Regions from separate parts of the Nocardiopsis sp. NPDC049922 genome, predicted to be linked through region 1. Evidence: riboswitches for the same ligand, from Rfam matches in the RefSeq annotation. Region 1 holds a riboswitch; the other holds the start of a gene.
The links. A riboswitch is a leader RNA that binds a small molecule or an ion and turns the genes downstream of it on or off. The one in region 1 is predicted to bind glycine.
Positions count from the first base shown of each region.

Region 1 (11,533 bases):
TTGGGCACCAGCTGGGCGGAGGTGGGGGCGCCGACGGTGTCGCTCTCGCCGATGCCGTGGAACTCGCGTCCGCCGACCTCGGTGCGCGGGTCCACCAGTGTGTTGAACTCCTCGACCACCGTGCCGTCGCCGCGCAGGCGCACCACGGCGACCTCGACGACGCGGGCGCCCGTGCCCGGATCCAGCCCGGTCGTCTCCGTGTCGAGCACCGCGTACTCCAGGTCCGCCGCCCGCGGGCCGACCCGCCTCCGGGTCAGCGAGCCCAACCGCAGCGTTCCCATCGCGTGCTCCACTCCCTCGTCACCGCCGGTCCACCGGTGTCCGGCCCGGTCCGTACCCGAACCGACCTTACTCCCCGTGCGCGACACCGAACCGCCGCGTGCGCGGCCTCCCGCCGACCGTGCGCGCACGGTGCGGGTCCTCCACGCGGGTGATCGGAGGCCGGGGTGGCTGATCCCACCCCAGCAACGGAAGAAAGGTGCATTATGTAACGTTCTTAGTCGTGTCCACAGAAACATGGACACTCCCCGCGCACCCAACCTCAACGGCGAGGAGAGCCCGCATGCCCGACACCCCGCAGCCGACGCTGAGCCCGCACCCGGAGTACGTGCCCCTCGCGGAGGTCACCCGCTCCGGCATGCGGGAGAGCGTCCACTACGGCGCGGTGGTCGCCCTGTCCCCGACCGGACGGATCGCCCTCGCGCGCGGCCCCGTCCACCAGCCCATGTTCCCCCGCTCGGCCGCCAAGCCCTTCCAGGCGCTGGCCATGCTGCGCGCGGGCGCCCCGCTGGAGGGCAGCTCCCTCGCCATCGCCGCCGGCAGCCACGGCGGCGAGGACATGCACGCCGCCGAGGCCGAGCGGATCCTCGCCAAGGCCGGACTCACACCCGACGCCCTGCGGTGCCCCGAGGACATCCCCGGCGGGCGGGCGGCGCGCCGCGCGTTCCTGCGCGCGGGCCGCGCACCCGAGCGCCTGCTCATGAACTGCTCGGGCAAGCACGCGGGCATGCTCTCCGCCTGCGTCCAGCGGGGCTGGAGCACCGACGACTACCTCGACCCCGAGCACCCCCTCCAGGTCCTGGTCCGCGAGACCGTCGAGGAGCTGACCGGCGAACGCGTCGCGCACACCGCCGTCGACGGCTGCGGGGCGCCCCAGCTCGCCGTCTCCCTGGTCGGGCTCGCCCGGGGACTGTGGCGCATGCGCACCGCCCCCGACGGCAGCCCCGAACGCGCCGTCACCGACGCCATGAGCGCCCACCCCGAGTACGTGTCGGGCACCGACCGGATCGACACCGAGCTCATGACCCGCGTCCCGGGGATGGTGGCCAAGATCGGCGCGGACGGGGTGCACCTCATCGGCGCGCCCACCGGCGAGACCGTCGCGGTCAAGATCAGCGACGGCGACGCCGAGGAGCGGGCGCGTACCCTGGTCGCACTCGACGCCCTGCGCACCATCGGTGCGGACGTCTCCCCCGTCCACGACCGGCTGCGCGTCGAGATCCACGGCGGCGGCGCGCCCGTCGGGGAGGTCCGCGCGCTGTAGCTCGGTCCGCTGACCCCGGCGGACACGACCCGACCCGACATCGGAAGGGCACCACAGTGCCGGACACCCTCAGCGACATCGTCATCGTCGGCGCCGGAATGGCGGGGCTGCACACGGCGGAGTCCCTGCGCGAGCAGGGGTTCGACGGGCGGATCACGCTGGTCGGCGAGGAACCGTACCGCCCCTACTCGCGGCCTCCGCTGTCCAAGGAGGTCCTCACCGGGGTCGGCATGGACCCGTCGAACGGCGCTCCCGGCTGGCTCGTGGGCCACCGCGCCCTGCGACTGCGCGACGACGCCGCGGTGGACGCCCTGGACCTGGACTTCCGCCCGAACACCCGCGCCGTCGGGCTCGACACCCGGGCGCGCGAGGTCGGCGTGAGGGGTCCCGCGGGCTCGGGGACGGTGCGCTACGACGGCCTCGTCATCGCGAGCGGCGCCCGGGCGCGGCGGCCCGACACGACGCTCGCGGGCGTGCACGTGCTGCGCACCCTGGACGACGCCGAGGCCGTGCGCGCCGCCTTCGACTCCGGCGGCCGCCTCGTGGTCGTCGGAGCGGGCTTCGTCGGCGCCGAGGTGGCGGCCAGCGCCCGCGCGGTGGGCATGGAGGTGACGCTGGTGGAGGCGGCGCCGACGCCGCTGACACGGGTGATCGACCCCAGGATCGGGCGGGTCCTGACCGAGCTGCACCGGGAGAACGGCGTCGACGTGCGCCTCGGGGCGGGGGTGACCGGGTTCGAGGGCGCCGGCCGCGTGGAGCGCGTCCGACTGGCCGACGGGTCCGCGATCGAGGCGTCCCTCGTGGTGGCCGGGCTGGGCGTGAGCCTGAACACCGAGTGGCTGCGCGGATCCGGTGTGGAACTGCTCCCCGACGGCTCCGTGGCCTGCGACGCGTTCTCCGAGACGTCCGTGCCCCACGTGTACGCCGTCGGCGACCTGGCGAACTGGCCGCACCCGCGCTACGGCGGTCGGATCCGGCTGGAGCACTGGACGAACGCCAGCCAGCAGGGGGAGGCGGCGGCCCGCAACCTCCTCGCGGGCTCGGGACGGACGCCCTTCACCCCGGTCCCCTATTTCTGGTCGGACCAATACAAGATGAAGATCCAGCTGCTGGGACAGGCCGCACCCGCCGATGAGGTCGCGTTCGTGCACGGGTCTCCGGAGGACCGGAAGTTCGTGGCCTTCCTGGGCCGCGACGGGATGCTCACCGGGGTGCTGGGGTTGCGGTCAACGCCGCGGACCATGCGCTACCGGGGTCTGCTGGAGGAGCCCACGACATGGGACGAGGCGCTGACCGCCGCGGAAGCTACTCCTTCACGGTGATGGCCTGCTTGGGGCACAGGCGCGCTGCCTCACGCACCTTCCCGTGCAGGTCGGCGGAGGGTTCCTCGGTCAGGACGTTGAGGAAGTCGTCGTCGCGGACCTCGAAGACCTCGGGGGCCGCCCCCATGCACAGGGCGTTGCTCTCGCACCGGTCGAAATCGACCTCGACTCGCATGGCTGTCCCTTCGTCGCGCGGATCACGGGTGCCTCGACTCTAGGACGTCCGGACTCCAGGGCGTCCGGGTTCCGGGAGGTGCGCGTCCCGGAACCCGGACCGTCGCTAGCGCGCGAAGCGGTCGGTGGCCTCGATGAGCCGGTCGAGGATCCCGGGCTCGTTGAACGCGTGCCCGGCGTCGTCGACGACGTGGAACTCCGCCTCCGGCCAGGCCTTGTGCAGGTCGTAGGCAGTGTGGACGGGCGTGCACACGTCGTAGCGCCCCTGCACGATCACACCCGGGATGTCGCGGATCTTCTCGGCCCCGTCGATGAGCTGGTTCGGGGTCAGGAAGCCGCGGTGGGTGAAGAAGTGGTTCTCGATCCGCGCGAACGCCAGCGCGTAGTCCTCGTCGGAGTGCTGGGCGCGGATCTCGTCGTTGGGCAGCAGGGTCACCGTCGACCCCTCCCACACGCTCCACGCGCGGGCCGCCGCCAGGCGCACGGCGCGGTCGGGGTCGCCCAGCCGCCGGGCGTAGGCGGCGATGAGGTCGTCGCGCTCCTCGGCCGGGATCGGCGCGAGGTAGGACTCCCACAGGTCCGGGAAGAGCATCGAGGCGCCCTGCTGGTAGAACCAGCGCAGCTCCTCGTCGCGCAGGGTGAAGACGCCCCGCAGGATGAGTTCGGTGACCCGCTCCGGGTGGCGCTGCGCGTAGGCCAGCGCCAGGCAGCTGCCCCAGGAGCCGCCGAACACCTGCCACCGCGACACACCGATCATCTCGCGCAGCCGCTCGATGTCCTCGACCAGCGTCCACGTCGTGTTCGTGGACAGGTCGGAGTCCATCCGGCTGGCGTGCGGCGTGGAGCGTCCGCAGTTGCGCTGGTCGAACAGCAGGATGCGGTACCGCTCGGGGTCGAAGAGCCGACGGTGGGTCGGGGTACAGCCGCCACCGGGCCCACCGTGCAGGAACACCACGGGCTTGCCCGCGGGGTTGCCGCACAGCTCCCAGTAGACGCGGTGTCCGTCGCCGACGTCGAGCATCCCCGAGTCGTACGGCTCGATGGGCGGGTACAGGGTGCGCAAAGCGGATGGCCTTTCCAGTCGCGGACCGCCGGGCGGTCGCCCGGCGGGGGGAACGGACCCGGAGCGCGGAACGATCGTCCCGGTCACAGGCGTCCGAGGAGCTCGGCCTTCTTGGCGCTGAACTCCTCGTCGGTGAGCAGCCCCTCGGTGTGGAGCCTGCCCAGCTCACGAATGGTGGCGAAGATCGTCTCCGCGTCCTGCTCGGCCGACGCGGCCGGCCCCGCGCCGGGCAGCGCCGCCGGCGCGTCCCGTTCGGCGGTCGGGGCGAGGTGGGCGTTGATCGTCGCCGCCATGAGCAGGCTCTCCTCACTGCCCTTGGAGCCGTGGGAGGCGAGGGTGAAGAAGTCGTGTTCGGGGTCGGTGGCCTCCGAGACGCTCACGCCGCGCAGTTCGATCCGCAGCAGGCCCTCGGTCAGGTCGACCGGCGGGAACCACCGGGCCTCGGCGATCTCGGTGAGCCGGAACTCCCGCGCCTTCTCCTTCTCCTTGGCCGAACCGGCCATCAGGCCGTCCCACTGGAGACGGACGCGGGTGCCGTCGAAGGTGGCCGTGCCCTCGGCGGTGCGGGCCTGGAAGGGAGGCCGGGCGACCAGCGACCGGGCCACCTCGCGCGGGTCGACGGAACCGTCGGCGATCTCCCGGGCCAGGCCGGCCGCGGAGGTGAGCTTGTCCGCGACGTACTCGGCGACCAGCTCCCTGTCGTGCGGGCCGGTGAGCAGCAGCGGTGTCGTCGCGTCCCGGCCGTGCACGCCCAGCTCCGTGTACGGGTCCGCACCGTCGACCAGCCGGATCCGCAGCCGCCACCCGCGCTTGCGGTCGCCGCGGTCGAACTCGACCTCGCGCACCGCCGCCAGCGGAACCGCGCACTCGCCCAGGTGCTTGAGCAGGGTGGGGACCTTGCGCCCCGAGCCGAACCCGATCCGGACCGTCTCTTCGTCGATTCGCCAGGTTCCGTGATGTCCGCGCAGTTCCTCCATGCGCCCCATGGTAGGGCTCGCGGGCCGGAGGCGTCGCCCGCGCGCATCCCGGGTAGGACCTGCTGCGCACAGCCGTATCCACCGCCCCACGCGGGCCAAGAACCCGGACGGTCCGGCCCGGCCGCCGTCCCCGACCCGGAGGTCGCCGAGGATGTCCAAAGAGACGGCCGCGGAGGGCGCGGCGGAGTTCCGGGCCGCGCGGGACCTGCTGCTCCGGCTCCGTGAGGACCAGCCCAGGGCGCACCGGGAGTTCGCCTGGCCCCGGCCCGAGCGGTTCAACTGGGCGTTGGACCACTTCGACGCGCTGGCGGAGTCCATCCCCGACCGGACGGCGCTGTGGATCGTGGAGGAGGACGGGAGCGAGGCCAAGTACACCTACCGCCGCCTGTCCGAGCGCTCCAACCAGGTGGCCAACTGGCTGATCGGCCAGGGGGTGCACGCGGGCGACCGGATCATGCTCATGCTCGGCAACCAGGTCGAGCTGTGGGAGACCACCCTCGCGGCGATCAAGCTCGGCGCGGTGGTCAGCCCGGCCTCGCCCATGCTGACCGAGAGCGACCTGGTCGACCGGCTGGAACGGGGCGAGGTCGCGCACGTGGTGTGCGACCCCACCGAGACGGAGAAGTTCGCGAGCCTGCGCGGCCACTGGACGCGGATCTGCGTCGGGTACATGGACGGCTGGCTCAGCTACCCCGACTCCGAGCACGCGGCCCTGGACTTCGCGCCCCCGCACATGCCCGCCGCCGACGACCCGCTCCTGCTCTACTTCACCTCCGGCACGACCTCCCGGCCCAAGCTGGTCTCCCACTCCCAGCGCTCCTACCCGGTCGGCCACCTGTCGACCATGTACTGGTTGGGCGTCCAACCGGCCGACATCCACCTGAACATCTCCTCCCCCGGGTGGGGCAAGCACGCCTACAGCAGCGTGTTCGCCCCGTGGAACGCGGAGGCGACCGTCCTGGTGGTCAACCAGGCCAGGTTCGACGCCGAACACCTGCTGGACCAGGTCGTGCGCTGCGGGGTGACCACCATGTGCGCGCCGCCGACGGTGTGGCGGATGCTCATCCAGACCGACCTGCGCTCCTGGCGCGTGTCGCTGCGCGAGGCGGTGGCCGCGGGAGAGCCGCTCAACCCGGAGGTGGTGGACCGGGTGCGCGACGCCTGGGGGATCACCGTCCGTGACGGCTTCGGCCAGACCGAGACCACCATGCTCGTCGGCAACGCGCCCGGCCAGACCGTCGTGCCGGGGTCGATGGGCCGCCCGCTGCCCGGGTACGACATCGTGCTCGCCGACCCGACCACGGACGAGCCCGCCGAGACCGGGGAGATCTGCGTGGACCTGTCCGGAGACCCGGTGGGGGTGATGACGGGGTACGCCGACGGCGCGGACCTGACCCGCGAGGTCACCCGGCGCGGTCTGTACCACACCGGCGACATCGCCACCCGGGATTCACGCGACCACATCACCTATATCGGCCGGATCGACGACGTGTTCAAGGCGTCGGATTACCGCATCTCACCATTTGAACTCGAAAGCGTGCTCGTCGAGCACGAATTCGTGGCCGAGGCGGCGGTGGTTCCCTCGCCCGATCCGCTGCGGCTGGCGGTCGCCAAGGCCTACGTCGCCCTGGCCGAGGGCGTGCCGCCGGACGCGGACACCGCCCGCACCATCCTCGCCTACGCCCGCGAGCGCCTCTCGCCCTACAAGAGGGTGCGCCGCCTGGAGTTCACCGAGCTTCCGAAGACCGTCTCGGGTAAGATCCGACGTGTACAGCTACGCCGGGCCGAGGCCGAACGCGGCACGGTCACCGGTGGCGAGCGCAACCCGCGCGAGTTCTGGGAAGAGGACCTTCCGGGGCTGAAGGACTGATCTCCGGCGCCCCGGGACGGAATGGATCCCGGAATGGTCGTCCCACATGGCGAGACGATTCTTTCGGCGTCACGGCCGTTGTGGCGTTTCCCATCCCGCGACCCGCGCCACAACCCCACGCGACCGCGTCCGACCGACCCGGACCGCGCTACTGTCAGTCGCGGCGACAGCCAGCACCGACCGAGGGACCGAGGGGATCACGATGCCGAGCACCAACGACACACGGGTGGCGAGTTACCAGCCGCTCATCGCCCCTCAGGACCTGCTCAGGGAACTTCCCCTGGGCCATGACCGCAACACCCTGGTGGAGCAGTCGCGCGCCGAGGTCAAGCGCGTGCTCGACGGGGACGACGACCGCCTGCTCGTCGTCGTCGGCCCCTGCTCGGTCCACGACCCCGAGTCCGCGATGGACTACGCGCGGCGCCTGCTCGGCCTCATCCCGTCCCTGCGCGACGACCTGTGCGTCGTCATGCGCGTGTACTTCGAGAAGCCGCGCACCACCGTGGGCTGGAAGGGTCTGATCAACGACCCCCACCTGAACGACACCTACGACGTCCACCACGGCCTGCGCATCGCCCGCCAGCTGCTCCTGGACATCAACTCCCTGGGGCTGCCCGCGGGCACCGAGTTCCTCGACCCGATCACGCCCCAGTACATCGCCGACGCCGTGACCTGGGGCGCCATCGGCGCCCGCACCACGGAGAGCCAGGTGCACCGCCAGCTGGGCAGCGGCCTGAGCACCCCGGTCGGCTTCAAGAACGGCACCGACGGCGACGTCCAGGTCGCCGTGGACGCCGTCGGCGCGGCCGCCGCCTCGCACACGTTCTTCGGCGTCGACCCGACCGGCGCCGGGTCCGTCGTGGTCACCGAAGGCAACCCCGACTGCCACGTCATCCTGCGCGGCGGCCGGGTCGGCCCGAACTTCGACGCCGAGTCGGTCGACGCCGCGCTCGACGTCATCGGCGAGGCGGGGCTGCCGCGCCGCCTGATGATCGACGCCAGCCACGCCAACAGCGGCAAGGACCACACCCGCCAGCCCGGCGTGGCGTCCGCCATCGCCGAGCAGATCGCCGAGGGCCAGACGGGCATCATCGGCGTCATGCTGGAGAGCTTCATCGTGGGGGGCGCCCAGAAGCTCAGCGACCCGGCCGCGCTCACCTACGGCCAGTCGATCACCGACAAGTGCATGGGCTGGGAGACCACCGAGGACGTGCTGACCCAGCTGGCCGAGTCCGTGCGCCAGCGCCGCAAGAGCGTGGCCTGAGCCCGAAGCTTCCGCCCACCGCGAGAACACCGCGTGGGGCCCGGCAGCGCGCCGGGCCCCACGCCGAGCGCGGCGAACGGGAGCCGGGTGGACCGCCGCCCGCCGGCGGCTCAGCGGGCGGCCTCCGGCGGCAGCACACCCAGTTCGACCAGCAGCTCCCGGCCGATCCGCTCGCACGACTCCAACTGCGACCCGTCCTCGACGTACACCCGCAGGGCGAAGGTGTGCACGTCCTCCCCGTGCTCGACCCAGCCGACCCACCAGCCCGGCGAGGGCTCCACGGTCGCGCCCCACCCGGTCTCGGCGAACAGGGCGTGGTCCCCGATCCGGTCGACCCGCGCGATCTCGCGCACGGCGCCCAGATGCCGGTCCTCCACCGGCAGCTCCGCGCGGGCGAGACTGGCCAGGAACGCGGTCTGCTCCATCGGGGAGACCTCCAGCGGACCCTCCGACCAGAACCGGTCCACCCGCTCCTCGTCGCCGATCGCGCGGTTGCCGTAGTCGAACCGGTCCACCCACGCCGCCATCCGGTCGTGGCCGACCCGGCGCGCGATCTCCCGGTACACCGGCGCGTTGGACGCGGGCAGGGCCTCGCGCATGCTCATGCCCCGCTCCCGCCCGGGGACCGGCTGGGGCCCACCGCCGTGGGGCACCACCTCGTCGACGTCGGCGACCGCACCCGTCTGGAGCGCGATCACCGAGCTGACCAGCGTGAACGTGGACGCGGGCACGGTACGCCGACGGGCCTGTCCAGGGGCGACGACGGTCGCCGAGCGCTCACCGGTGTCGAAGAGGACGAAGGTGCCCTCCACACCCGCCTCCTCGAAGACCGCCTCCAGGTCCTCGCGCTCCTCCGAGGGGACGTCACCGCCGACCCGGTCGACGAGGCGCGCGTCGCCCCGGACGTGGTCGGCCACCTCCGGCGCGGTGCCCGTGCACGCGGCCCCCACGAGCACGGCCAGCACCACGCCCGCGACGGCCCACAACGTCGCCCCGCGGCCAGGCGCCGCCGGTCGTCTCCCCCGCCCGTCACCGGTGACCACTCGTGCCCCCTCCGCACGTCGCCCCGTCCGTCGCATCCACGCTAACGGTTCGTCACCGTCCGTACGGCGTTTTCCACAGGCGCGGCGGACGGGAGGTCCACCACCCTTGGGAGCCGACGATCGCCGCTGCTAGTCTGATGGTGTTGCTGACCCCGTACGGGAGAGTGCCCGCGTAGCCAATGTGGGCCGCCGAAGGAGCAATCCCTCCCCGATGACAACCTCTCAGGCACAGTGGACCGTACGGGCGAGACCACTCTGGAAAGCAGGGACCGCCGTCCCTCGCCGAAGGTGCAAACCACGCCGAGCGCGCGGTGAAGCTCTCAGGCACAGATGACAGAGGGGGAGGATGGCAACGCCACGCACGACAGACGCCCATCCTCTCGGGAGTGCCCATGTCAGAGCCCGCGTCCGCGCCACGCGCGACAGCGCTGCGCGAGATTCACGAACAGTCCGGGGCCACCCTGGTCGACTTCGCCGGATGGCTCATGCCCCTGCGCTACGGCAGTGAGACCGCCGAGCACACGGCGGTCCGCGAGGCCGCCGGGCTCTTCGACCTCTCCCACATGGGTGAGATCCGCCTGTCCGGGCCGCAGGCCGCCGAGGCCCTCGACCACGCCCTGGTCGGTCACCTGTCCAAGGTGAAGGTCGGCCGCGCCCGCTACACCATGATCACCGCCGCCGACGGCGGTGTCCTGGACGACCTCATCGTCTACCGCCTCCGCGAGGAGGAGTACCTCGTCGTGGCCAACGCGGCGAACGTGTCCGTGGTCGCCGACGCCCTCACCGAACGGGCCCGGGGCTTCGACGTCGAGGTCGCCGACGAGTCCGCCGAGTACGCGCTCATCGCCGTCCAGGGCCCGCGCGCGGTGGACATCCTGGCTCCGCTGACCGACGCCAAGCTCGACGAGATCCGCTACTACGCGGGCTACGAGCACACCGTGGCCGGGGAGCCCGTGCTGCTCGCCCGCACCGGGTACACCGGCGAGGACGGCTTCGAGATCTTCGTCCGCCCCGCCGAGCGCGCCCCGCACGTGTGGAAGGCCCTCATGGAGGCGGGCGCCGAGCACGGTCTGGTCCCCGCCGGACTCTCCGCGCGCGACACCCTGCGCATGGAGGCCGGGATGCCGTTGTACGGGCAGGAGCTCACCGCCGACCTCACCCCCTTCGACGCCGGGCTCGGCCGCGTGGTCAAGCTCGACAAGCCGGGTGACTTCGTCGGCCGCGCCGCCCTGGAGGAGGCCGCGCGCACCGCCCGCGAACGCCGCCTCATCGGCCTCGTCGGCCGCGGTCGCCGCCCGCTGCGCAGGGGCCAGGAGGTCCTGCGCGACGGCGCCGTCGTCGGCACCCTCACCAGCGGCGCGCCCTCGCCCACCCTGGGCCGCCCCATCGCCATGGCCTACGTGGACGGCGACCTCGACACCACGACCGGCGCGTTCACCGTGGACGTGCGCGGACGCGGCGAGGACGTCGACGTGGTCGAGCTGCCGTTCTACCAGCGGCGGTCGTGACAGCGGGCCCCAACACCACGGGGCCCACTCGCCCCACGGCCGGATCCCCGATCCGGGGACCGGCACGGACGGGGCGTGACCAGGCGTAGGCCGGGCCGGGGCGCCGTACCGGCGCACGGCAGGATGCACGAATATCTCCAAGGAGAGTCGAAGTGAGCGTTCCCACGGAGCTGGGTTACACCGACAAACACGAGTGGGTCCGGATCGAGGACGGTGTCGCGACCGTCGGGATCACGGCGTACGCCGTGGAGTCGCTGGGCGACATCGTGTTCGTCGAGCCCCCCGCGGTCGGCACCGAGGTGACCGCCGGGGAGACGTGCGGCGAGGTGGAGTCCACCAAGGCCGTCAGTGACGTCTACTCGCCGGTGAGCGGTGAGGTCGTCGAGGTCAACGAGGCGTTGGAGGACGAGCCGGAGTCGGTCAGCTCCGACCCCTACGACGCGTGGCTGTTCCGGGCACGGGTCTCCGAGGAACCCTCCGACCTGCTCTCCGCCGAGGAGTACAAGGCTCTGACCAAGGAAGAGGAGTAGCCCACCGATGGCGACCGACAAGACCCTGCTCAACCAGAGCCTCAGTGAGCTCGACCCGGAGGTGGCGGCCGCGGTCGACGCCGAACTGGGGCGCCAGCGCGACACCCTGGAGATGATCGCCTCGGAGAACTTCGCTCCGCAGGCGGTCCTGGAGGCCCAGGGCACCGTCCTGACCAACAAGTACGCGGAGGGCTACCCCGGCCGCCGCTACTACGGCGGCTGCGAGCACGTCGACGTCG
Region 1 covers NZ_JBFAME010000011.1:151,041-162,573, forward strand. The annotation lists gene AB0I72_RS20935 (3'-5' exonuclease) at 1-281, opposite strand, end outside; gene AB0I72_RS20940 (asparaginase) at 563-1,543, shown strand; gene AB0I72_RS20945 (FAD-dependent oxidoreductase) at 1,600-2,865, shown strand; gene AB0I72_RS20950 (ferredoxin) at 2,849-3,040, opposite strand; gene pip (prolyl aminopeptidase) at 3,146-4,102, opposite strand; gene AB0I72_RS20960 (DUF4429 domain-containing protein) at 4,186-5,079, opposite strand; gene AB0I72_RS20965 (AMP-binding protein) at 5,231-6,949, shown strand; gene AB0I72_RS20970 (3-deoxy-7-phosphoheptulonate synthase) at 7,152-8,213, shown strand; gene AB0I72_RS20975 (penicillin-binding transpeptidase domain-containing protein) at 8,324-9,199, opposite strand; glycine riboswitch at 9,404-9,505, shown strand; gene gcvT (glycine cleavage system aminomethyltransferase GcvT) at 9,649-10,764, shown strand; gene gcvH (glycine cleavage system protein GcvH) at 10,917-11,294, shown strand; partial or broken gene AB0I72_RS20990 (serine hydroxymethyltransferase) at 11,302-11,533, shown strand, end outside.

Region 2 (11,533 bases), on a different contig from region 1:
CGTCTCGCGTCGGCACGTCGAGTTCTTCCGCCGTGGCGACGGATTCGGCGTCCGGGACGTGGGCAGCCTCAACGGCACCTACGTGAACCGTGAGCCGGTCGACGAGGCCGCGCTCGGCGGCGGGGACGAGATCCAGATCGGCAAGTTCCGCATGGTCCTGCTGACCAAGCCGCGTCGCTGACCAGGCCGGGCGGGGGTCGCCGCGCCGACAAGGTTTGCGGGCCCCCGCCTCCGGAGAGCTTTGTAACGAAGGGTGCCGATTTCGCCCTCGGGTCCTGATCCAACGTGGGAGCAGGGACGAGCGCCCATCCGGCATGACGACTCGTGGGACGGAGCCGCTGTGAAGCACATGGAGGTCGTCGGCGTCCGAGTTGAGATGCCCTCGAACCAGCCGATTGTCCTGCTCAAGGAATCCGACGGAGACCGCTACCTCCCGATCTGGATCGGCGGGGTGGAGGCGACGGCGATCGCACTCGCACAGCAGGGGGTGGCACCCGCCCGGCCGCTGACCCACGACCTGTTCCGGGACGTGCTGGAGGCGCTCGACACCGGGCTGAAGACGGTGAACATCACCGGTCTGAGCGACGGGATCTTCTACGCCGAGCTGGTGTTCAGCAACGGGGTGGAGGTCAGCGCGCGCCCCTCCGACTCGATCGCGCTCGCGCTGCGGACCGGCACGCCGATCTACGCCCACGAGGACGTGATCGCCGAGGCCGGGATGCCGATCCCCGACGAGCAGGAGGACCAGGTCGAGGCGTTCCGGGAGTTCCTGGACAACATCTCGCCCGAGGACTTCGGCCGGCGCGCCGAGTAGCGCCCCTCGGGGCCGCCCTCGGGCAGGGGGTCGGTCCCGCCGCGCCCGCGGCGTGGACAGGGGTGCGCGGGAACGCGGCGACACGGCTGTGACCTGCGGGTTCGCCGTGATCGCCACTGATACATTGGGTAACGGGGTCGAGGGAGGGGGACGCGTTGGTCACGGCCGGAACCTCCGGACGACCGTGGACGGGGCCCGACTCGGAGTCGGGAGACGGACGGCGCGTGCACTTGGCGACGCGCCGCGCGCCGTCGTTGACGCTGCCGGTCGGTCGTCCTACGGTCGGTGCAGTGGAACCCGCGGCGCACCCCATCCCTGAGTGGACATCCCCTGTCGACGCCGCCGTGGGACGAGGAGCCGGAGGTCGGCGTGGCGGTAGCGGGCGGCAAGCGGGAGACCCATGACAGGCGGTCCGCGCTGCGGCTAGCGGGGCAGCAGGGCCTACTGTGCGAAGAGGACGTGGTGGCGCTGCCTATGGACGTCGGGTATAGGGGCCCAGCGGCGTGTACCGCCGCCGGGATCACCTACCGTCAGCTCGACTACTGGGCCAGAACCGGTCTGGTCGAGCCGAGTGTGCGCGCCGGAGCCCATAACGCGCCCCTCTACAGCCTCCCCGACATCCTGCTGCTGAAGGTGGCCAAACGCCTCCTGGACACCGGCATCTCGTTGCAGCAGATCCGCAACGCCGTCGATCATCTGCGCGGTAGGCCCGCCCCCGAGCTGGCCCGCATCACGCTGATGAGCGACGGCGTCAGTGTCTACGAGTGCACGTCCCCCGACGAGGTCGTCGACCTCATGCAGCGCGGCCAGGGCATGTTCGGGCTGGCGCTGGGCAACGTGTGGCGCGAACTGGAGGAGGCCCTGGGCGTGGTCCCGGCCGAGGACCGCACCGACCTGCCCGCCGCTCCGCCGCAGCCGGTGGACGAGCTGGCGCGCCGCCGACGCGAGCGCCGCACGGGCTGAGCACGGCCCCCGGGCGTGGCGGGCGGTCACCGGGACTACCTGGTCGCCGCGACCCGGTACGCCGCGGTGTGGAACGCCGCCAACGAGCACGCCCGCGACGACGCCGTGGCGCGGATCCGCGCGGCGCTCGGGCGGGCGCACGGCTGAGACCCCGGAGCGGCGGGGCGTGGGGACGGAACACGCGAGACCCGGGCTCGGCCTCCGGCGCGGTGATCGAGTACCGTTTGGTCACAACGGGGACGAAAACTGACATTCGCCCTGTTCGTACATCCATACACAGTGTCAACAGGCCGTCAATACCACGCGGGAGAGACCCCGACAGGGGCGCCGACGGGGCAATACTCCCCAGTAACCTCTCAGGCACCACGGACCGCGTGGAGGAGGCCGCTCTGAAGCCTGGCACCGCCGTGCCCGGTGACAGAGGGGGAGACCGTGAGGAAAGCGCCGACCCGCTCGGCCCTGTCACCAGGAGGTCTCCGTGCCTGACCAGTCCACGCCAGACCCGACGCCGCACACGCCCGGCGCCCCCGCACGGGTCTTCGCCGACCGCCACATCGGGCCCACCCCCGCCGAGACCGCGGAGATGCTCAAGACCGTCGGCTACGGCTCCACCGCCGAGCTCATGGCCGCCGCCGTCCCCGAGTCCATCCTCACCGGCCCCGGCCGCAGCGCCCCGCTCGACCTGCCCGAGGCGCTCGGTGAGGCCGAGGCCCTCGCCGAGCTGCGCCGCCTGGCCGACCGCAACCAGGTGCGCGCCTCGATGATCGGACTGGGGTACTACGACACCGTCACCCCGCCCGTCATCCTGCGCAACATCATGGAGAACCCGGCCTGGTACACGGCCTACACGCCCTACCAGCCCGAGATCTCCCAGGGCCGCCTGGAGGCCCTGCTCAACTTCCAGACGATGGTCTGCGACCTGACCGGCCTGCCCGTCTCCGGCGCCTCCCTGCTGGACGAGGCCACGGCCGCCGCCGAGGCCATGACGCTGGCCCGGCGCGCGTCCAAGAGCAAGGCGGACGTCTTCGTCGTCGACGCCGACGTCTTCCCCCAGACCCTGGACGTGCTGCGCACCCGCGCGGAGCCGCTCGGCATCGAGATCGTGGTCGCCGACCTGTCCCAGGGCCTGCCCGAGGGCGACGCCTTCGGTGTCCTGGTGCAGTACCCGGCCTCCAGCGGTGTCGTGCGCGACCCGAGCGACGTCGTCGCCGCCGCCCACGAGCGCGGCGCGCTGGCCGTCGTGGCCGCCGACATCCTCGCCCTGACCCTGCTGCGCAGCCCCGGCGACCTGGGCGCCGACATCGCGGTGGGCTCCACCCAGCGCTTCGGCGTCCCGCTCGGCTTCGGCGGCCCGCACGCCGGGTACATGGCCGTCGGCGAGAAGCTGCGCCGCCAGCTGCCCGGTCGCCTGGTCGGCGTGTCGGTCGACGAGGCGGGCCGTCCCGCCTACCGCCTCGCCCTGCAGACCCGCGAGCAGCACATCCGGCGTGAGAAGGCGACGAGCAACATCTGCACCGCCCAAGTGCTGCTCGCCGTCATGGCCGGAATGTACGCCGTCTACCACGGGCCCGACGGCCTGCGCGCCATCGCCCGCCAGGTGCACACCCGCGCCGCCGCGCTGGCCGACGGCCTGACCGAGCGCGGCTTCGAGGTCGTGCACGGCGCCTTCTTCGACACCCTGCGCGTGCGCGTGCCCAGCTCCGCCGCCGTGGTCGAGCGCGCGCTGGAGGCCGGGTACAACCTGCTGGCCGTGGACCAGACCACGGTCGGCGTCAGCGTCGACGAGACCACCTCCCCGGCCGACCTGGAGGCGGTCCTGGGCGCCTTCGGCGAGTTCGAGCGCGGTTCCTCCCGCGCGGGCCTGACCGTCGACGAGTCCGCCGACCGCGTGCCCTCCGACCTGCGGCGCGGCGTGGACTACCTCACCCACCAGGTGTTCAACACCCACCGCAGCGAGACCTCGCTGCTGCGCTACATGCGCCGCCTGTCCGACCGGGACCTGGCCTTGGACCGCACGATGATCCCGCTGGGCTCGTGCACCATGAAGCTCAACGCGACCGCCGAGATGGAGGCCGTCACCTGGCCCGAGTTCGCGGGGCTGCACCCGTTCGCCCCGCTGGACCAGGCGGCCGGGAGCGTGGCCCTCATCCGCGACCTGGAGGCGTGGCTGGCCGAGGTCACCGGCTACGACGCCGTCTCGCTCCAGCCCAACGCCGGGTCCCAGGGCGAGCTCGCCGGTCTGCTGGCGATCCGGGGCTACCACCGCTCCCGCGGCGAGGCCCACCGCGACGTCTGCCTCATCCCCAGCTCCGCGCACGGCACCAACGCCGCCAGCGCCGTCATGGCCGGGATGCGCGTGGCCGTCGTGGCCTGTGACGACCACGGCAACGTCGACCTGGCGGACCTGCGCGCCAAGACCGAGAAGCACGCCGGGGACCTGGCGGCCATCATGGTCACCTACCCCTCCACGCACGGCGTGTACGAGGACACCATCACCGACGTGTGCCGCCTGGTCCACGAGGCGGGCGGCCAGGTGTACGTGGACGGCGCCAACCTCAACGCGCTGCTGGGCTGGGCCAAGCCCGGCGAGTTCGGGGCCGACGTCAGCCACCTGAACCTGCACAAGACCTTCTGCATCCCGCACGGCGGCGGCGGTCCCGGCGTCGGACCGGTGGCGGTGCGCTCGCACCTGGCCGGGTTCCTGCCCAACCACCCGGGCCAGCCCGAGGCGGGTCCGCACACCGGTGTCGGCGCGGTCTCGGCGGCTCCGTTCGGCTCGGCGGGCATCCTGCCGATCTCCTGGGCCTACGTCCGGATGATGGGCGAGGACGGGCTGCGCGCCGCCACCGAGACGGCCGTGCTGTCCGCCAACTACCTCGCCAAGCGCCTGGAGCCGTACTTCCCGGTCCTGTACACCGGAGCCGACGGTCTGGTGGCGCACGAATGCGTCATCGACATCCGGCCGCTCCAGAAGGCGAGCGGGATCAGCAACGAGGACGTCGCCAAGCGCCTCATGGACTACGGCTTCCACGCGCCGACGATGTCGTTCCCGGTGGCGGGCACCCTGATGGTCGAGCCGACGGAGAGCGAGAACCTCGCCGAGCTGGAGCGGTTCGTCGAGGCGATGATCGCGATCCGCGGGGAGATCGACCGGGTGGCCGCGGGGGAGTGGGACGCCGACGACAACCCGCTGCGCAACGCGCCGCACACCGCCGAGGCGGTGACCGCGGACGTGTGGGAGCACGGCTACGGTCGCGCGGAGGCGGTCTACCCGCTGCCGTCGCTGCGCCAGGACAAGTACTGGCCGCCGGTGGGCCGGATCGACCAGGCCTACGGTGACCGCAACCTGGTCTGCTCCTGCCCGCCGCCGGAGGCCTTCGAGCTCTGACGGTCGACGGACCGAGGGGGCGCCGACGCCGCGTCGGCGCCCCTATTCGGACATGTCGGAAATCTACGACGTAAAGGTGACGCTTCGGTGCGTCACGCACCCGGGAACCGGCCCGGCGGCCCTGGCTCCTCGGGACGGCGACAGGGGCGACGCACCCGCGCCAGACGCCCCGTCTGGAGGCTGGCGCCGGTGCCTTCCCCCCGTCGGGCCGGAGCGGTACGCGGCACGCGCCCGCGACGGAAGGTGGACCGCTCGCGCGCGGGTTACAGTGGCGGCGACGCCCGCCTCACCGAGCGACCACCCACACCCCCATGGAAAGCGCCACGCATGACCACCACGTCCGGGCCGCCCGCACGCTCCGCTCCCGACGACCCGCCCCAGGCCACCGATCCGGCCGACGCCGGGGAGACGGACGCTCCCCCCGCCCACGACGCCGCGGACCTGTGCGACCAGGCCCAGGACCTCGCCCAGAACGGCCACCTCAAGCGCGCGGCCGCCCTGTACCAGCGCGCCGTGGCCGCCAACCCGCCGCCCGCGGTCCAGGCCCGCGCGCTGCTCGGCCTGGCCGTGGTCGAGGACCAGCGCGGCGACCCGCCCGCCGCCCGCGAGGCCGCGTACCGGGCCCTGGCCACCGGGGACACCCGCCACGCCCCGCGCGCCGCCCACCACCTGGCCCTCTCCCTGGAACAGGAGGGCGCGGGGGAGGAGGCCGCCCGAGTCTGGCGGCGCCTGCTCGACCTGGGCGGCCCGGCCCACGCGGCGGTCGCCCACTACGGTCTGGCCCGCGACGCCGAGGCGCGGGGGGACCGCGAGGCCGCCGAGGAGCACTGGGAGGCCGCGCTGGAGCTGCCGACCGACCGGGCGGAGTTCAGCCGCCTGCACGCGACCACCGTCGCCGAGGCCGCCCGGGACCTGGCCGGACGCCTGCTGGAGCGGGGACGGCCCGACGCCGCCCTGGCCGCCGTCGAACGCGGGCTGGCGGTCGCCGACGACCCGGGACTGCGGCTGCTGCGCGCCGCCGCCCACCTGGAGCACGCCATCGGCGACCTGGACGCGATCGTCCCCGCCTCGACCGGGACCCCGGGACCCCACGCCGAGCCGGAGGACGGGGAGCGGCCCGAGCCCGCGACCTCGGGCGCGGCCGTCGAGCTCCTGGCGGGGCTGCTCGCCCTGCGGGGGGAGCCGGAGGCGGCCGAGCGGGTCTGGCGGTCCGGTCTGGGCGACCGGGACACCGCCGAGGAGGTGCGCCGCCGTCTGCGCCGCGGGTTCGCGTCCGCCCCCGAGGAGGACGCGGCGCCGCCGTGGTGGGAGCCCTACCTGGAGGAGGCCGCGGCCACCTCCAGCACCTCCGTGCTCGCCGGGGAGCTGTTCGCGGTCGTGACCCGGATGCACGCGCTGCTCGCCGTCCCCGTGGTGGAGGGCGAGGCACGCCCCTCCGCCCTGCGGGCCGTCATGGAACAGGCCCTGCGCGTCCCGAGCGACACGGTGTGGGGCGTCGACGTGCACGCCGACTTCCGACGTCGGCTGCACGAGGCGATGGGGGAGGACCCGCTGCCGGAGGGGTGGCCGGAGCACGGGCCACCGGGAGGTCGCTGAGCAGGCTGGCGGGGGTGCGGGGGGTCAGGCCGCCGCGTGGACGTGGGGTCGGTGCGGGGCGACGACCGCGCCGTCGGGCAGCAGCTCACCGGTGTCGTCGAACAGGACGACACCGTTGCAGAGCAGGCTCCATCCCTGCTCCGGGTGGCTGGCGATCACCCGCGCGGCCTCGCGGTCGGTGTCCTCGTAGGACGGACAGGCGGGTTCGTGGCTGCACGTGAACATGGAAGGCCTTTCGGTCCAGAACGCTCGGCGTTGAGCTGACGTCCAGCGTAGTGGCTGACATCACATGCCGTTGCGGTTTGGGGCGGTTCGCATCGCCCCGGCCGCTCTCATCCATGGGATACCCGCTGATGCCGCATTGGTTCTGGCCACCTGTGGACAGAATCGGTGCTCAGTATCCTCCGCGTGTCCTGCGCGCCGCCGGTCGGCCGCGCATGCCCGCCCCGGCCAGACCGCCGTGCTGGAAGGCGCGGACGAGCTCGCCGCCGAGGTTGACCCCGGCGCCCAGGGCGAGCCCGACCATGACCGCCTCGACCAGGCTGAGCAGGCCCGAGACCACCGTGCCCTGGGTGATCTGGATGAGGCCGCGGTACAGGATGCTTCCGGGCAGCAGCGGCGCGATGGACGGGATGAGGTAGGTCAGGACCGGCCTGCGGGTGCGCCGGGCGAGCCAGTGGCCGACGACGCCGACCGCGACCGCGCCGGCCACGGTGCCCACCACGGGCGGGACCTGCAGGGCGGCGCGCAGGCCCGCGTAGATCACCCAGATCATCACGCCCAGCACCCCGATGGCGGGCAGGAGCCGCAGGGGCACGGCGAGCGAGATCGCGAAGGCCATCGCGATGCCCGCGGCGCCGACCAGCACCGGGATCTCCAGTGACGTGCCCGCCGAGGGCAGGGAGTCGAGGTCGATGCTCACGCCCAGGCGGATGGCGGTGTAGGCGACCGCGGCCACGCCGGAGACGATCGCGCCCAGGATGAGGAAGGTCTCCAGGAGGCGGGCGGCGGCGGAGACGTAGTAGCCGCTGATGCCGTCCTGGAGGCTGGAGACCAGGGGGCGTCCGGGCAGGAGCGCCATGATGTTGCCGGTGATGATCGCGCTGGCCCGCAGCCCGAGCTCCAGTTCGGAGCTGACCCACAGCAGGCCGAGGCCGATCGAGGCGGCCACCACGGCGGCGGCCGCCATCTGGTAGAACTCGGCGACGCCGCGTCGGGCGAGGAAGACGGCGGTGCGGTCGCCCAGGACCGTGGCGAGGAAGGCGACGGCGGCCACGATGAAGCCGCCGCCCATCATCACACTCGCGCTGGAGGCGATCAGCCCGAAGCCCACCGCGATCATCCAGTTGGGGTAGGGCATGCGGGCGCGGCGGATCCGGTTGAGGCGGGTGGCGGCCTCCTCCAGGTCGAGCAGGCCCAGCGCGGCCTCCTGCACGAGGGTGTGCAGCTCGCCGACGCGGAAGTAGTCGAGGGTACGGCGGCGGACCACGCGCTCGCCGGTGATCGGGGGCAGGTCGCCGCCGGGGTGGGTGGACAGCGTGATGGTGGTGAAGGTGACCGACACCTCCGCGCGGGGCAGTTCGAAGGCGACCGAGAGGCTGAGCATGGCCTCGCTGACCGCCTCGGTGCCCTCGCCGCTGGCGAGCATGAGTTCGCCGACGCGCAGCACCGTGTCGATCGCCCGCGCGTCGGGGAGCTGCCCCTCCTCGTCCAGCTCGTCCGGGGTCAGTTCCCGTTCGTGCTCGGCCCGCCAGTCGCGCATCCTGCTCAGCAGGCGGTCCTCACTGGGCGCCACGGGCCGCTCGCGCTTGTTGGGCATGTCGTCCTCCCTTCGCTTCCCGTCCGGTTCCGTCGTGGCCGGAGCGTCGCCTTCCACCGCACAGGAGACGCCGCCGGGCGGGGTGGAGTTGGCCTGGTCGGGGGACGGGCGCCGGTGAGGTCGGTCACCGGTTCATCCTTCCAGGGGGGCCGGGCGGCTGACAGCGACGCGCCGGGTGCCGGGGCTGGTCAGGGGTTGGCGCCCGAACACGGGCCGAAGCGAAGCGGAGGCCCCAGGAGGCGCTTAGTCGCCGGGGCGCACCAGGCCGGTCTCGTAGGCGTGGACGACGGCCTGGACGCGGTCGCGGAGCCCGAGCTTGGTGAGGACGCGGCCGACGTGGGACTTGACGGTGGTCTCGCCGAGGACCAGGTGCGCGGCGATCTCGGCGTTGGTCCAGCCGCGGGCGACCAGCCGCAGCACCTCGCGTTCGCGGGCGGTGAGCGGGTCGTCGGGCACGGGCTCGCGGGCGGGGTCGGCGGGCAGGTGCGGGGCCCAGCGGCGCAGGAGTCGTTCGAGCACGGCCGGGGTGATGACCGCGCCGCCGTCGGCGACGACCTCGACGGCGGCGACGAGTTCGGCGGGCGGGGCGTCCTTGAGCAGGAAGCCGACCGCGCCCGCGCGCAGGACGCCGGTGACGTACTCGTCGAGGTCGAAGGTGGTCAGCGCGAGGACGCGGATGTCGTGTCCCAGCCGCGCGGCCCACCGGGTGATCCGTCCGGTGGCCTCGACGCCGTCCATTCCGGGCATGCGCACGTCCATGAGGACGACGTCGGGCAGGAGGCGGCGGGCGGCGTCGACGGCCTCGCGGCCGTCGGCGGCCTCACCCACCACGGACAGGTGGCCGGTGGCCTCCAGGATCATGCGGAAGCCCGCGCGGACGAGCGGTTGGTCGTCGACGAGCAGAACTGAGACGGGCACGGCGTCGATTCTGCCGCACTCCGCGAGGGGGTCGGACGTGCGACTCAGCGGGTGGGCAACGGGGGCGGGGTGCCGCCGAACTCGGGGCACAGGGCCTGGTGGTCGCACCAGCCGCAGAGCTTGCTGCGCCGGGGTTCCCAGACGCCCGTGCGGCCGGCCTCCTCGATCCGGTCCCAGATGTGACCGATCTCCGCCTCGGCGGCGCGCAGTTCGTCCTCGGTGGGGTCGTACCAGCGGACGGCGCCGTCGCCGCCGAGGTAGACGAGTTGGAGGCGGGTGGGGACGACGCCGAGGTCGCGCCAGATCATGACGGCGTAGAAGAAGATCTGGAACCTGGCCTTGTCCTCGAAGCGGGGGTGGGGGGACTTGCCGGTCTTGTAGTCGACGATGCGGATCTGGCCGGAGGGGGCGACGTCGAGGCGGTCCACGTAGCCGCGCAGGCGCAGTCCGGAGGGCAGGGCCACGTCCAGGCGCAGCTCGCGGTCGCGGGGCTCCAGGGCGGTGGGGTTCTCCAGGTCGAAGTAGCGGGTGACCAGTGCGCGGGCGGACTCCAACCAGGCGTCGCGCGCGGCGTCGTCGGCGAACAGGTCGTCGACCTCGGGGCGCTTGGCGCGCAGTGTCTCCCACTGGGGCTCGACCAGGCCGACGGCGGTGCGGGCGGTGCGGGTCTCGGCGGGGAGTTCGTACAGCCGCTCCAGGCAGGCGTGGACGAGGGTGCCGCGCAGGGCGGCGGAGCTGGGCGGTTCGGGGAGTTTGTCGATGGCGCGGAACCGGAACAGCAACGGGCACTGGAGGAAGTCGGAGGCGCGGGAGGGGGAGAGGGCGGACGGGAGCAACGCGGTGGTCATGCGACGAGCCTACGAGAGGGTCGCGACCGACGGAGGCCGGTTGGGCCGGGCGGCGGATCCTGGGGGCACACGGCCTAGTCTGTGAGCGTGACCAACGACGATTCCAGGCCCGTGTCCGGTGAGCGCTCCTCGAAGCCGGGGCTCCTGCTCGGGCGCCCCTTCGGCATCCCCGTGTACGTGACGTCCTCGTGGTTGATCGTGGCGGTGCTGATCACGCTGGTCTACGGCGGGATCGTGCAGAACCGGCTGGCGCTGGGGCCGTCGGCGTACGTGTTGGCGTTCGTGTTCGCGATCCTGTTGTACGCGTCGGTGCTGGTGCACGAGTTGGCGCACTCGGTGGTGGCGCGCGGGTTCGGGCTACCCGTGCGGCGCATCGTGCTGTACGTGCTGGGCGGGGTCTCGGAGATCGAGCGGGAGGCGCCCACGCCGGGGCGGGAGTTCTGGATCGCGTTCGCGGGTCCGCTGTTGTCGTTGGGGCTGGCGGCCGGGGCGTACGTGCTGGCGTCGGTGGCGGATCCGTTCAGTGTGACGGGTGAGCTGCTGTTCCAGCTGTGGGTGGCCAACCTGTTGGTGGGTGTGTTCAACCTGTTGCCGGGGTTGCCGCTCGACGGCGGGCGGTTGCTGCGCGCCGGGGTGTGGAAGATGACGGGTCGGCCGTTCGTGGGCAGTGTGGTGGCGGCCTGGGGCGGTCGGCTGCTGGCGGTGGTGGTGATCGCGCTGCCGTTCGTGTTCGCGTGGTCGGCGGGCGGTCGGCCGAGTCCGTGGGCGATCGTGTGGGGGCTGGTCCTGGGCGGGTTCATGTGGATGGGCTCGACGGAGGCGTTGGCCAACGCGCGGGTGCGCGCCCGGGTGCCGGGGTTGCGGGCGCGGGCGTTGGCGCGGCCCGCGGTGACCGTGCCGGGTGACACGCCGTTGGCGGAGGCGTGGCGCCGGGCGGGGGAGAGCGGCGCCGAGGCGATCGTGGTGGTGGACGCGGCGGGCACGGCGGTGTCCATCGTGCACGAGGCGGCGGCCGCGGCGATCACCGAGGGGCGTCGGGCGTGGGTTCCGGTGTCGAGTGTGTCGCGGGCGGTGACCCGGGGCGCGGTGGTGCCGGTGGATCTGGAGGGTGAGGCGCTGGTGGAGGCGTTGACCAGTCGTCCGCTGCCGGAGTACCTGGTGGTGGAGGAGGACGGGCGCGTGTTCGG
Region 2 covers NZ_JBFAME010000016.1:1,054-12,586, forward strand. The annotation lists gene AB0I72_RS23665 (FHA domain-containing protein) at 1-181, shown strand, start outside; gene AB0I72_RS23670 (bifunctional nuclease family protein) at 341-814, shown strand; gene AB0I72_RS23675 (MerR family transcriptional regulator) at 1,289-1,777, shown strand; gene AB0I72_RS23680 (hypothetical protein) at 1,793-1,924, shown strand; glycine riboswitch at 2,072-2,160, shown strand; gene gcvP (aminomethyl-transferring glycine dehydrogenase) at 2,256-5,165, shown strand; gene AB0I72_RS23690 (tetratricopeptide repeat protein) at 5,493-6,761, shown strand; gene AB0I72_RS23695 (DUF5999 family protein) at 6,786-6,986, opposite strand; gene AB0I72_RS23700 (threonine/serine exporter family protein) at 7,156-8,580, opposite strand; gene AB0I72_RS23705 (response regulator transcription factor) at 8,824-9,498, opposite strand; gene AB0I72_RS23710 (RecB family exonuclease) at 9,543-10,346, opposite strand; gene AB0I72_RS23715 (site-2 protease family protein) at 10,512-11,533, shown strand, end outside.
Region 2: it holds a riboswitch for glycine, as region 1 does, so the genes downstream of both, gcvP (aminomethyl-transferring glycine dehydrogenase) here and gcvT (glycine cleavage system aminomethyltransferase GcvT) in region 1, are expected to answer to the same signal.